DNA from 4 places in the Pseudoalteromonas sp. ASV78 genome. Region 1 is predicted to be linked to each of the others. Evidence: predicted binding sites of a transcription regulator. Region 1 holds the regulator's gene; each other region holds the start of a gene.

Region 1 (3,414 bases):
TTGCACGTATTGAGTCTAAACTAGAGGTTACTTCACCAGATAAAGCAATTAACCATTTATGTGAATTGATTGAGTCTTGCTCGCGCAATGCATTAAAACAGTGGTTATCATGCTCAAAGCGCACCTTTGATATTGGCTTTGAATCGGGCACTTCGCCAAAATGCTTTAATCAAGCGCTCAGTGCCGATACTTTATTGCGTATTTCTGCGATTGGTGCAGGTATTGAAATTACAATTTATCCACTTTCAAACTAGCCTTTACGCTCTACAACTGCTGCGGTCATTCTTGATACGCAGCACAGTTCCCCACGACTATTAGTGATTTTTACTTCCCATACAGATGTGCGCTTGCCTAAGTGCAGTGGCCTTGCTATCGCGGTTAATATACCATTACGTGATGCTTTTAAATGATTAGCATTGATCTCTTGGCCAACACAATAAAACTTCGTAAAATCAACTACAAAGTTTGCAGCATAACTAGCCACCGTTTCTGCAAGCACAACATTTGCGCCGCCATGTACCATGCCCATCGGGTTATGATGAGCAGGGATTGCAGGCATGGTTGCTGCTAAATAATCATCGCCTATTTCACTTATTTCAATGCCCATGGTTTTCATTAATGTGCCTTGACCACTTATACCGTCATCAAGTTGTTTACATTGCGCTAGGGTGATCGGTTGATACCAAATACTCATCAGTCTACCTCATTAATTTATTTACTAAATCAGTCTACACTTTTAAACATTTTTCTACAGTTAAGATCATAAAAATAGCTAAAATGTACCTTTATTATGTATTTGTTAATAGGCTTAAAGGATGAAGTTAAACGTACTTGGCTTTAGTGCAATACTGCTTATGAGTGTACTTGCTCAGGCTCCAGTTGTAGCTGCTACACAGCATCAACTGGATATTGGTTTTACCGATCTTGCCGGTTTAGATGAGTCATTTTTAGGCGCGCGTTATCGTTACTTTGCTCAAGATCTTGAGTCTCTAACTGGACCATATGAATTTAAAGCCCACTTAAATCGAGTGAATAACTATGCTGTTGGCGGATTCTCGAATGGTGATTTTAACTATTTAAATATCGATGCTGCCGCTTATGGCCCTGAGGGGTTAGTTATGCAGGCCAGCCTGCAAAGGATCTCCGATGATAACAAAGATTGGCGAGATACCGATTATTTAGTAAGTGCAGCACTTGGTAAGCAGATGAATGAACAGCTGCAACTTGGCTTTAACGCTTATTACAGTCGAGCTGAAAGCTACAATATTAACTGGCAGCAGAACACCGAAAACGTCTCGGTAGAGTGGACTTATGCGCCTTATGTGCGCTGGACTGATATTGATAATAACCAAGGTTGGGATTTAGAGTTAAAACAATTAGCGGGACGTTATCGCTATGTGCAAGGGCGGGCATTTTATTATGTAAATCAGGCATGGTCAGTAGGATTAATTGCCAATATTCGTAATACCGATAACCTCAGTGACAACTATGAACTGCAAACACAATATTGGTTTAATCAACATGTCGCATTAAAATTAGGTTTAGGCTCAGCGCTTGATTCCGGAAGTGGCTTAAATAGTATGAGCTTGTTATTAACGGCGCGATTTTGAGCCAATTTATATTTGCGATTTTCAGATAACTGTATATACTCACAGTTAAATGTACTGTATGGAAAACCAGTTGTATGCGCCCATTAACGAATCGCCAAGCTCAAATTCTCGAACTTATTAAAGTATTTATTAAAGATACCGGTATGCCGCCAACCCGTGCTGAGATTGCGCAAACGCTAGGTTTTAAAAGTGCTAATGCAGCGGAAGAACATTTGAAAGCACTGGCTAAAAAGGGCGTAATTAAAATGAAGCCCGGTGCTAGCCGTGGTATTCAGTTGGTTGAAGAAGAAGAGCCAGAACAACTTGGTTTACCGCTAATTGGTCGGGTAGCTGCTGGTGAGCCAATCTTGGCACAACAGCATGTTGAGAGTCACTGCCAAGTTGACCCATTATTATTTAAACCAGCAGCAGACTTTTTATTACGAGTGCAGGGCATGAGTATGAAAGACATTGGCATTATGGATGGTGATTTACTGGCAGTACACAGCACTCAAGTTGCGGAGAATGGCCAAGTGGTGGTTGCCCGTGTTGATGATGATGTAACAGTAAAGCGCTTTGAAAAAGCAGGTAAAAAAGTTTTTTTGCATGCCGAAAATGATGAATTTGCGCCTATCGAAGTTGATCTTGAGCATGAATCTTTCAATATTGAGGGATTAGCGGTTGGAGTGATCCGTAACGCTGATTGGATGTAAGTTTTTTGTTTACTATTTTGCACCAAATTGGTGAAGTTTGGTGCTTTGATTTTTTTTACCTCTTTAATGGCTAAATTTCATACTTAGCTATGCCCCTCAAGCCCTTGTCAGCTCTACTTATACGTTACTTTTAGCCCACTACTACTCCCCTTCATTACAAAATAACGCGCTGATTTCTAGTTATTATTTATGCACCAAAAGAGAAATTAATTACTCCTAAAACTTGCTAATTGTTCGTTTTTTAACTAATTGGTTAATACACTGTGTTAACACTTGTCTTTAAAAGTTGCGAAGTTTTACGCAAAAGCACTTTCCAGAGGCAGAGTTAATTACCAGTTACAATAAAAAAATAACGAATTGGCGTGAAAAAGCAGTGCCGCCTTTTCGCTTTGCGTCTTGCAATAGCATCAAAAGGAGCCGTCACATGGGTAAACTGAGCTCTACCTTGTGGCTTATATTACTTATGCTTCCGCAGCAATTGTTGGCTAATAGCCAATTTAATATGCGCGAAGGTGTAACCGATATAAGTAATAATGTTTATCAACTGCACATGACTATATTTATTATTTGTTGTGTGATCGGGGTGATTGTATTTGCCGTTATGTTTTGGGCGTTAATACATCACCGAAAATCAAAAGGGGCAATTCCAGCCCAATTCCACGAAAGCACTAAAGTTGAAATACTTTGGACTGCTATTCCATTTGTTATTTTGATTGGTATGGCAATTCCTGCCACAAAAACCTTAATTGCGATGGAAGATGCGAGTAAAGCTGATCTGACCATCAAAATTACTGGTTCACAATGGAAATGGCATTATGAGTATATGGGCGAAGATGTGGCTTTTTACTCTATTTTATCGACTCCGCAAGAACAAATAACTAATCAAGCTGATAAAACGACGACCTACTTACTTGAAGTAGACAAGCCCTTAGTCTTACCGGTTAACAAAAAAGTGCGTTTTTTAATGACTTCAGATGATGTGATCCACTCTTGGTGGGTGCCTGATTTTGCGGTGAAAAAAGATGCTAATCCAGGGTTTATCAATGAAACGTGGACGAAAATTAATGAAGAGGGCATTTACCGCGGGCAATGTGCAGAACTATGCGGCAAAG
Region 2 (3,414 bases), 3.0 Mb from region 1:
TGTATCTATCAGCGAACCGCGATGTTAGGGCTACTGATTGCAGGCATTATTGGAGCAATAAATCCAACTAACATGTTAATGCGTGTTAGCGCTTTATCTAGCTGGGCCGTTGCCAGTATTTGGGGCTATCTGCTTGCTCGTCAACATCTCGAGATGCAAACCACGACTGACCCTTTTGCATTTAGCTGCGAGTTTGAGCCGAACTTCCCCGTCCCGTTACATCAGTGGATACCACAATTCTTCGCCGCTACTGGTGACTGTGGCAATATTGATTGGCAGTTTGCTGGATTGAGTATGCCCGCTTGGATGGAAGTTATTTTTGGCGCATTTACTCTGATCCTGATAAGTGTTGTTGCAAGTCGTTTAATAATTAAAAAGTCGCTGTGATGATGACATTTTTTTCAAGCCAAGTAACGCTATTAAAACCATTTAAAATACGCCAACGTCAGCAAATTATTGCCTTAGCTTTAAGTATGTTAACGCCAATGCAAAAAATCGCTTTACGTATTTTAAAATTGCTTTTATTAACTCCTGTATTTTTATCATTAGCGTATATTGAAGGTTGGTTTTTGCTGCCTGTATTACTGATCACCGGTGTGGCTTACCCCTTGCTTACTACTCCAGTGGAGATCAAGTTTGCTAAAGGGCATTTACAACAAGCGATTGCAGAGTTTACACAGGGCGAATAATTCGCCCTGTTATTTATTAAGATTTAATTTATTAAGATTTAATTTATTAAGATTTAATTTATTAATATTTAACTTATTAAAATTTGACTTTCCCTTCTAGTTTAGCGATGAGTTTGTCGCCAATTCCTTTCACCTGAGCCAAATCAGCAATAGACTTAAATTTACCTTGCTTGGTACGATAATCAACGATCGCCTGCGCTTTTGATTTACCAATACCTGGCAGTTGGATAAGTTGTTCGACTGTTGCTTGATTAACATTGACTAACTGGCTTTTTTCCGCACTTTCAGTTGCTTCGGTTTTAGTTACAGCTGCATTACTAGGCAATGAAATAGCGAGGCCAAGCACTACCACTATTAAAGTTAAAAACTTCATGTTTCTTCTCCATGATCCATACGTGGACTCAGTTAATAGTTGATTTTAATGCCCTCACTTTTGGACTACATCCAAATAAAGTCATACTGAAAAAGTGCGACCATTTAAATAAAGTAAAGTTGTACCTCTTTGTCAATATACCGATAGTAAAAAAATAAAAATGTTCACTTGCAAAAAGGCCAACAAACTATTACTGTACATAAAAACAGTAATCAATCAAGGTGAACATGTTATTCACCAAGCAAATTGGCAGGAGAAATCATGGCTGTTGTTGTTAAATATGTTGTAGAAAGAAACGGAGTCGAGCGTATGACGTTTACTACGAAAAAAGAAGCGGACGCGTATGATAAAATGCTTGATATAGCAGAGTCGCTTGAGATGATGTTAGAAAAAGTGGATGTCCCTTTAAGTGAACAACAAATTGAATCGCTTGCACTTGAGATTGCGAAAAGTAAAGACGACTTTATCAATGTACTCAAAGGCGCTAAAGATGTTGCCCCTGCTAAAGCAGCACCGGCTAAAACGAAGAAAACAGCAGAAAACGTGGCAGACTTAAAAGCCAGCACTGACAAAGCCGCGAGCTAATACCAACAAGTTAACAAATAAAAAGGAGCTTATAAAAAGCTCCTTTTTTGTTGGTCTGGTTATTATTAGGCCAGCGAGCCCTCTACTTCATCAAATAACTGCGTGATCTCTTTGCTTGGAGGCGGTGTTGATAAGCTCACCACTACAATCGCAATACTTGATAAAATAAAGCCCGGTATAATTTCATAGATGATACTGCTAAGGCTCTCACCATTAATGGTTATTGGCGCATAGATCCACACCAACACTGTGCCAGCACCGACAACCATGCCACTTATCGCACCTTGTAGGTTCATTCGCTTCCAATATAAGCTTAGCAATACTAATGGGCCGAATGCAGCACCAAAACCAGCCCAAGCATTACTGACTAAATCTAAAATCGAACTATCGCGATCATAAGCCAAGTAAATAGCAAATAATGCCACTAGTAACACACTAATTCGACCCACTAAAACCAATTCAGTTTGTGAAGCACTGCGGTTTAGATAAATCTTATAAAAATCTTCAGTTAGTGAGCTTGAGCATACTAATAGCTGCGACGAAATAGTACTCATGATCGCCGCTAAAATTGCAGCAAGTAAAAAACCAGCAATTAACGGGTGGAATATCAGTTCAGATAACACTAAAAAGATTGTTTCTTTATCGTCAATTAGCATTTGGTTTTCAATCATATAAGCGGCACCAAATAATCCAGTTAACACCGCACCAATTGCCGAAAGCGTCATCCACGACATACCAATACGGCGCATGGTTGGCATATCTTTAACAGATCGAACTGACATAAAACGAACGATAATATGCGGTTGACCGAAATAACCTAAGCCCCATGCCATTGCAGAAATAATCGCGATGGTAGAACCACCAGCAAACCAATCGAGCATATTAAGTGCGTGGATCTCAGTCTCTTTGGGTGAACTCAATAATAAATCATAACGTGCGTTGGCTAATGTATCCATCACCGGCTGATCTAACATCATGTAAGTTGCTACAGGAACCGCTAGCAAGGAAATAAACATAATGCAACCTTGCACAAAGTCAGTCAAACTAACGGCTAAAAAGCCACCAAACAAGGTATAAAGTACCACCACACCCGTGGTAACGTATAACCCTGTTTCATAACTCATTTGAAATGAATTTTCGAATAATTTACCACCGGCAACAACCCCCGATGAGGTATAAAGTGTAAAGAAAACAATAATTACAATTGCCGAGATAACACGTAATATATTTTTATTATCAGCAAAACGGTTAGCAAAGTAATCAGGGATAGTAATCGAATCATTTGCTTTTTCAGTATACACACGCAAGCGTGGTGCGACTAAAAAGTAGTTTGCCCAAGCCCCCAGTACCAAACCAATTGCAATCCATACTTTACTTAAACCAAATAGATACATTGCACCGGGTAAACCCATCAGTAGCCAACCACTCATGTCCGATGCGCCGGCAGATAAAGCCGCTACTGCTGGAGATAAACTTCTTCCACCCAACATATAACCAGATACGTCGGCGGTAGACTGCTTATATGCATATAAGCCAATACCTAGCATTACGATAAAATACGCAGCTAAAGAAATAATCATTCCAGTTTCCAAATTCGCCTCCAACTCTGAAGTTAAAACCTGGCTTTTAATCCTAATAATGACTCACAAATCAGTATTAAATCAATATGATACAAAGTCATTATTGGTGTAAAAACCATCCTAGAAGTTGACTATAGCATGCTAAGGGTGAATAACTCCAATTACTGCGATAACCATGCAACCGTAT
Region 3 (3,414 bases), on a different contig from region 1:
CTTTTGCCCTCGTTAAACCAAAACGTTTAGCTTGCGATAATAAATTGGCGATACTGGCATACCGGCCATCATCGCCAAGTCCTATACCATGTTGTTTTGAGTTATTGCTTGGGGTGATGTCGTAAGCTATTGGCACTTAAAAAGTGATTAGTTGGTAAACCTTCGCTTACATCAAATCGTTCAACCAGCAGTACATCACCGTTTTCAGTTTCATGAACTTGGGTATTTGCACACCGAATACCTAACTCTTTCGCCATACACATAGCATTCAGAAGTCATCGTTAATCACCTGTGTTTTATTGGTTTTACGTTGCCGTGCATTATAGCCACCTACATCAGCAGCTAATTCGTTAATTTCATCGAGCAGTGACCCTTGTAATTGCAACACCACCAGTGCTTCAAATAAAATATCACTTTTAACCACGTCACCTTGCTCAAGCTTTTGCACGGTAGAGCGTGATACGCCAATCATCTTGGCAAAGGTGCTCTGTGTGTAATGCAAAGTTCGGTGCTGGCGAATTAAATCCCCCAAACGCTGCGCCAGTTTTAATGCTTGTTCAGATTTCATGAATGATTACTTATGCAGTCATTGGATTGTTAATGATTAGTTTAGCGGTATTTGGTGTGTTTGCAAGGTGATTTAAAAAGATCAGTGACGAGATGCGGGTGTCGAGCGACGAGCTTCGGGCTACGCAATAATCCTAGCACCTAGTTACTTCCCTAGAACCTAACCCTTTTTTTGCACAATGAGCTACGTGCCGCGAAACATACCTAGCCCCTAGTTACTTCTCTAAAACCTAGAGCCTCTAAGTCTACAAAATATAACCTATATAGTGTTTTTTTGTAGACTGTTAGCTTAGTTGGATCAAACTACAGTTAAAAACAATTTGCACAATGAGCAGAGAATGAGGGTAAATGAGAAGATAACGGCTTCGAGTTACGAGCTTGTGCAAACAGCCTAGCGCCTAGTTACTTTGCTAGAACCTAGCCATTTTTTTTGCACAAAGAGAAGTGAATGAGGGTAAATGAGCAGACAAAAGCTGCGGGCTTCGAGCAATGAGCTGCGAGCATACCTAGCGTCTAGTCACTTTCCTAGAACCTAGCGCTTTGTACCATTGTAGGAATCGGCTTTAGCCGTGATTTTTTGGTTTCAATTGAGATTTTTTAAGGGATTAAATAACCTCTATTCGAGATTTTATCGCGTTGACGATGGCAACCAAAGAGAGGCTGCCGCCGACCTCTCTCTGGACTCTCTCGGCGCACCCGAAGATCACACTAGATTTTCAACTGCCGTTAATTATGTGAACGTAATCAGCGTAGATAGGCCATCCATGGCCAAGCTACGCTTTTTACAGCATCCATGCTGTAAATTACTCATCATTAACTCAGTTTCAGGTGTGATCACGGGGAGAATACATATACAACAAATAGATACAAATGTAGTGCTGATTAGTCTTCTAAGATCAATTGATTTTTATACACAAAACCTAGTGAGTCGATGTTTATCAAAGCCTTTATACATAAAGCTATAACTATATTCTGATAAGTAAGTCTGAACCTTGAAAATGAATACACTTTAAAGCTTTAAAACTGGATCTATAGACAGTATCATTAGGAGATGTATTTCAACATCGCGATTTATGCTTTTAGTAAGCGACCTTGTATAGACGGGATGATAGCTAGGCTATTATCAGTAAGCATACATAAATCATAAGTGTCTTAAAAACTATCGCTCTTGGCATAGTTTCATTTCACTTCGATGTATAAAAAATGAAACGATAAATAATGAAACTGAATCCTAAAAAAGCGGCCTTCGGCCGACATGAAACTTTTTTCCTCCGCTATGGTTGGCTTACAAAAGGGTTTTGGGCAAACTTATCTTATATCAATGATAATACACCAAGTGATATTTTTAAATCAGATAACGCAGTGGTCGAACTTGGCGTTGGTAAAAATATGGTGGCTTCAATAAAGTATTGGCTACAAGCAACTCAACTATTAACGTCTAGTGAAAAAGGCTTTTTAATACCTACAGACTTAGGTATGGCGTTAATGGGAGATAATTTAGAGCCTGGATGGGATGCATACTTGGAAGATGAAGCAACGTTATGGCTACTTCATTGGCTAATTGCATCAAATGCCACTAAAGCAACTGCCTTTTATTGGTTTTTTAATCGTTATCATAAAACGCAATTTACACAAGATGAGTTACGTACTGCGTTAAATGATTTTATTAAAGAAAATATTTCCGCTAACACGTCAGCCGGAACAATAAAAAATGATATTTCAGTTTTAACCCGAATGTATAGCAGTGTAGAAGCTGATAAAAAGCAAAGCTGGGATGATATATTAGACTCACCAATGAGCCAATTAGGTTTAATTGAAGCAACTGTAAATAAAGAGTATAAATCAGCAGCTTCAGTCAAAGCTACCTTACATGAGTCTGTAGTTGGTTTTGCCTTAGCGCAAATATTTGAAAGTCGACAAGCTACGACAATTCCTGTTGAAGAGCTCATATATAGTCAAGGTGATTGGGCTGCGATAGGGGCTGTTTTTAGAACAACAGAAAGCCAAACGTTAGCATTAATAGAAGAGGCAATCCGTTATATACCAGGCAAGTTTGAAATTAATGAATCAGCAGGTATACACCAGGTATTTAAGTTAGAAGAAGTGTCGCCTATTGAATACTTAAAATTATATTTTGAAGAGGGTAAAGTATAATGTCGATCTTGCAAAATATAACTATAAACAGCCAGTATACACGTTCTATCAATTTAGAACGGGATCATGAATCGGGTAGTACAATAGCTTCTTATATACCAACATCAAGATCTAAACGTTTATTAAAACGTATAACAGAGTCTTTGAATGAACAAGTTCAACCAAGAGCTTGGTCATTAATTGGTCCGTATGGTTCAGGTAAGTCATCATTTAGTGTTTTTTTATCGCATTTACTTAGTGATCCCCTAGCCCCTTTAACTAAAAGTGCTTTTTCAGTTTTAGAAGCTAATCATATTGATGAATGTAGCGAATTTAAAAAGCACACAAGTGACAGTTCAGGATATTTAAAAGTTCTCATATCAGGTTCTCCTGAGTCATTAAGTACAAGAGTTATTATTGCTTTATATAAGTCAGTTAATACATTTTGGAATACCCGAAAAGGTAAGAAACCAGCTTTCATAGAACAGTTAGAAGCTGCGACTACAGAAGGTTGTTCTTCTTCAGATGTTGTAAAGCTATTCAAGCAAGTACAAGATGAAATAGCTAAAATTGATGGTATAAAACCTAAAGGTATACTACTTGTTGTAGATGAGCTCGGTAAGTTCTTAGAATATGAAGCAAGACATTACGGCGCAAATGATGTTTTCTTATTGCAAGAACTAGCTGAGCTTGCTTGCAAAGGACATACGTGCA
Region 4 (3,414 bases), 2.5 Mb from region 1:
GATTATTGGGAATTATTTTGGCGGCAGTGGCGATTGCGGTGTCTGCAAAACGTTATTGCGAACGCCAATACGACCCCGTTGCGATGATGAAAACCTTAGGCGGCAGCCGCGCAACGATCCGCAAAATTTACTTACTGCATTTATCGCTAGTATGTGGTTTATCTGTGATCCTTGGCTTAGCCATTGGCTACGGTTTGCAAGAAATTGCCACTGGCTATTTGGCAAAATCAATGAATAACAGCTTGCCTGCGGCGGGTTTAAAACCTTGGTTTGTAGCGATCAGCACTGGGGTGATTTGTGCGGTGATGTTTTCAATCAAACCGTTATTAGATTTATTTGATATTCCACCGCTTAGAGTATTACGCCGTAATTTGGGCGATAAGCTGTTGGTGAGTAAAGTGCATTTAGGCATGTCGGCTGTGACGGTATTTTTACTAATGTGGTTATTTAGTAATAACTTAAAAATCACCGCTATTTTATTTGTTTCAACCTTGGTTTTAATCGCCATCTTATTTTTGCTATCACGGTTAATTTTTGGTGGTGGGCGTAAGCTAGGGCTGCGTCCAGGCAGCAGTTGGTCGCTTGCAATTGCCTCTATTCAAAAACGGGCCAATGCCAATGCGGTGCAGTTGATCAGTTTTTCGCTTGCTATAAAACTGTTGTTATTTTTAGTGGTACTTAAAAACGATATGATCGCTGATTGGCAATCGCAATTACCTAGTGATGCGCCGAATGCCTTTTTGGTGAATATTACAGAAACAGAACTGCCAGATGTAAATGCGTTTTTAGCACAAAAGAACATTCAAGTGTCAGACTTTTACCCGACTGTTCGTGGTCGTATCAACGCAGTCAACGGCGAGCTGGTTGCCCGTGAAGTGTCGTTGCAAGATAATGAAAAGAAAGACGAAGAAGCCCGTTCAGGTATTGGCCGTGAGCTTAATCTTACCTGGCTTGAGCAACCGCCGGCGCAAAATGAGATAATCGACGGGCAATGGTTTGGCGACAATGCCACCGCTGAAGCGTCAGTTGAAGAATCAATGCTCGAGCGCTTAGATGTAAAACTGGGTGATACGCTGACCTTTTTAATCGGTGCGCAATCATTTGATGCTAAAATTACCAGTGTGCGTAAAGTGAATTGGGCAACCTTAAAACCTAATTTCTTTATTATTCTAAGCCCCGATGTTTTAGCTGATTTTCCAGCGACCTATATTTCATCGGTACGTATTAATGACGAGCAAAAGCGCGACTTTAGCCAATTATTACGCAGTTATCCAACCATCAATGCCATAGACGTAGAAAGTTTTGTTAAACAAATTCGCTCGACTATTTCGCAAGTGTCCTTGGCGATAGGTTTTGTACTAGCGATAGTGGTGATGTGTGGTGGCTTAGTATTGATTTCCCAAGTACAAGCAAGCTTGGGCGAGCGAATGCAAGAAATTGTTATATTGCGTACTTTAGGTGCAAAAGGGCGGTTAATAAAAAATGCCACTTTATATGAATTTTTATTGCTTGGCAGCGCTGCGGGTTTTGTCGCTGCGCTGGTCAGCGATGTTGCGTTATTAATAGTACAACGTGAGATGTTTGAGTTAGCCGGTAAGTTGCACCCGCATATTTGGCTGATTGGGCCATTAGTGGGGGGCGTGTTTGTGGCATCACTCGGTTACTTTATGATAGCCAGAACCATGCGCAAAAATACCCAAGGGTTGCTGCGCTCTTTAGCCTAAAAGGCTAGCAATTAAACAAGCCCGTTTTTACGGGCTTTTTAGCACTGGTAATTTATACAGTGCTCTGGCATTATTACTGCAATTAACTATTTACACTGATTGGGCAAGTATTGGCTATTATTTTAGGGATTGATCCTGGCTCACGATTAACTGGCTATGGGGTGATTGCCCATCAAGGGGCTAAATTTACTTATTTAGGCAGCGGTTGTATAAAACTGGCCGATCACGAGTTTCCTATTCGATTAAAAATGATTTACCAAGGGATCAGTCAACTAATCGAACAATTCTCTCCCGATCACTTTGCCATTGAAAAAGTGTTTATGGCACATAATCCAGATTCAGCATTAAAACTGGGCCAAGCGCGTGGTGCGGCGATTGTGGGCGCTGCCATGGCAGAGCTTGCTGTTTTTGAATATTCTGCTCGGCAAATTAAACAAGCAGTAGTAGGGCACGGTGGTGCTGATAAATCGCAAGTGCAGCATATGGTTAAAAATATTTTAAAATTACCAGGCACACCGCAGGCCGACGCCGCCGATGCATTAGCCATTGCAATATGTCATGCGCATTCAGATCAAAATTTAATAAAACTAGCGGGCAGTGCCAGTAAAACCGTTAGAGGACGTTTAAGGAAATAATATGATAGGTCGCTTAAATGGCATTTTAGTCGAAAAACAACCGCCAGAGATTTTGCTTGAAGTAAGCGGGGTTGGTTACGAAGTTAACATGCCGATGACGTGTTTTTATGATTTACCAAACATTGGCGAAAATGCCATTGTGTATACTCATTTTGTAGTGAGAGAAGACGCCCAGTTACTATTTGGTTTTAATAATAAAATTGAGCGAGCATTATTTAGAGAGTTATTAAAAGCCAATGGTGTGGGGCCTAAACTCGGATTAGCAATACTTTCAGGAATGTCGGCTAAACAATTTGTGAGCTGTGTAAATAATGAAGATGCCACTAGTTTAGTAAAACTGCCGGGAGTCGGTAAAAAAACCGCAGAACGGTTAGTACTGGAAATGAAAGACCGATTAAAAGATTGGGGTAATGACTTATTCACGCCATTTAGTGATAATGCAGTTATAGAGCCTGCCTCTGACGCGCTGATCGCAAATAATACTGCAGATGATGCAGTCTCAGCGTTGGTATCGTTAGGTTATAAATTGGCGCAAGCACAAAAAACAGTAAAATCAGTGGCCAAGCCTGGTATGTCTACAGAGGTTCTTATAAAAGAATCTTTAAAATCAATGTTGTGAGTAAACCATGATTGAAGCGGATCGTTTAATAGATGCGACTGAACAAAGTAATGAAGATGTAGTCGATCGCGCGATTAGACCAAAACTATTAGCCGATTATACTGGTCAGCCCCATGTTAAACAGCAAATGGAAATATTTATAGAAGCGGCTCGTACGCGTGGTGAAGCACTTGATCATTTATTAATATTTGGCCCACCAGGATTAGGTAAAACCACATTGGCAAATATTGTGGCGAACGAGTTGAATGTCAGTATTAAAACCACCTCAGGCCCTGTGCTTGAAAAAGCAGGGGACTTAGCCGCGCTGCTTACTAACCTTGAAGAAGGGGATGTACTGTTTATTGACGAAATACATAGGCTAAGCCCGCAAGTTGAAGAAATACTCTATCCCGCCATGGAAGACTACCAACTTGATTTAATGATTGGTGAAGGCCCA

What was found. The regulator LexA, encoded in region 1, represses DNA repair genes until DNA is damaged. The targets are predictions, from matches to a motif close to TACTGTATNNNNATACAGTA.
Region 2: the regulator LexA is predicted to act here: its motif matches at 1,254-1,273, upstream of ACMVDV_RS00890 (YebG family protein).
Region 3: the regulator LexA is predicted to act here: its motif matches at 1,589-1,608, upstream of ACMVDV_RS18670 (DUF4007 family protein).
Region 4: the regulator LexA is predicted to act here: its motif matches at 1,767-1,786, upstream of ruvC (crossover junction endodeoxyribonuclease RuvC).

The regions. Positions count from the first base shown of each region.
Region 1 covers NZ_JBLOPA010000001.1:3,258,217-3,261,630, forward strand. Annotated here, with positions in the region: gene ACMVDV_RS14765 (hypothetical protein) at 1-254, shown strand, start outside; gene ACMVDV_RS14770 (PaaI family thioesterase) at 251-694, opposite strand; gene ACMVDV_RS14775 (hypothetical protein) at 816-1,610, shown strand; gene lexA (transcriptional repressor LexA) at 1,685-2,302, shown strand; gene coxB (cytochrome c oxidase subunit II) at 2,727-3,414, shown strand, end outside.
Region 2 covers NZ_JBLOPA010000001.1:209,575-212,988, reverse strand. Annotated here, with positions in the region: gene dsbB (disulfide bond formation protein DsbB) at 1-387, shown strand, start outside; gene ACMVDV_RS00900 (hypothetical protein) at 387-689, shown strand; gene ACMVDV_RS00895 (ComEA family DNA-binding protein) at 766-1,062, opposite strand; gene ACMVDV_RS00890 (YebG family protein) at 1,324-1,647, shown strand; gene putP (sodium/proline symporter PutP) at 1,713-3,227, opposite strand.
Region 3 covers NZ_JBLOPA010000002.1:103,639-107,052, reverse strand. Annotated here, with positions in the region: gene ACMVDV_RS18685 (hypothetical protein) at 1-136, opposite strand, end outside; gene ACMVDV_RS18680 (hypothetical protein) at 102-257, opposite strand; gene ACMVDV_RS18675 (helix-turn-helix domain-containing protein) at 269-568, opposite strand; gene ACMVDV_RS18670 (DUF4007 family protein) at 1,786-2,721, shown strand; gene ACMVDV_RS18665 (hypothetical protein) at 2,721-3,414, shown strand, end outside.
Region 4 covers NZ_JBLOPA010000001.1:764,247-767,660, forward strand. Annotated here, with positions in the region: gene ACMVDV_RS03450 (ABC transporter permease) at 1-1,724, shown strand, start outside; gene ruvC (crossover junction endodeoxyribonuclease RuvC) at 1,835-2,359, shown strand; gene ruvA (Holliday junction branch migration protein RuvA) at 2,361-2,978, shown strand; gene ruvB (Holliday junction branch migration DNA helicase RuvB) at 2,986-3,414, shown strand, end outside.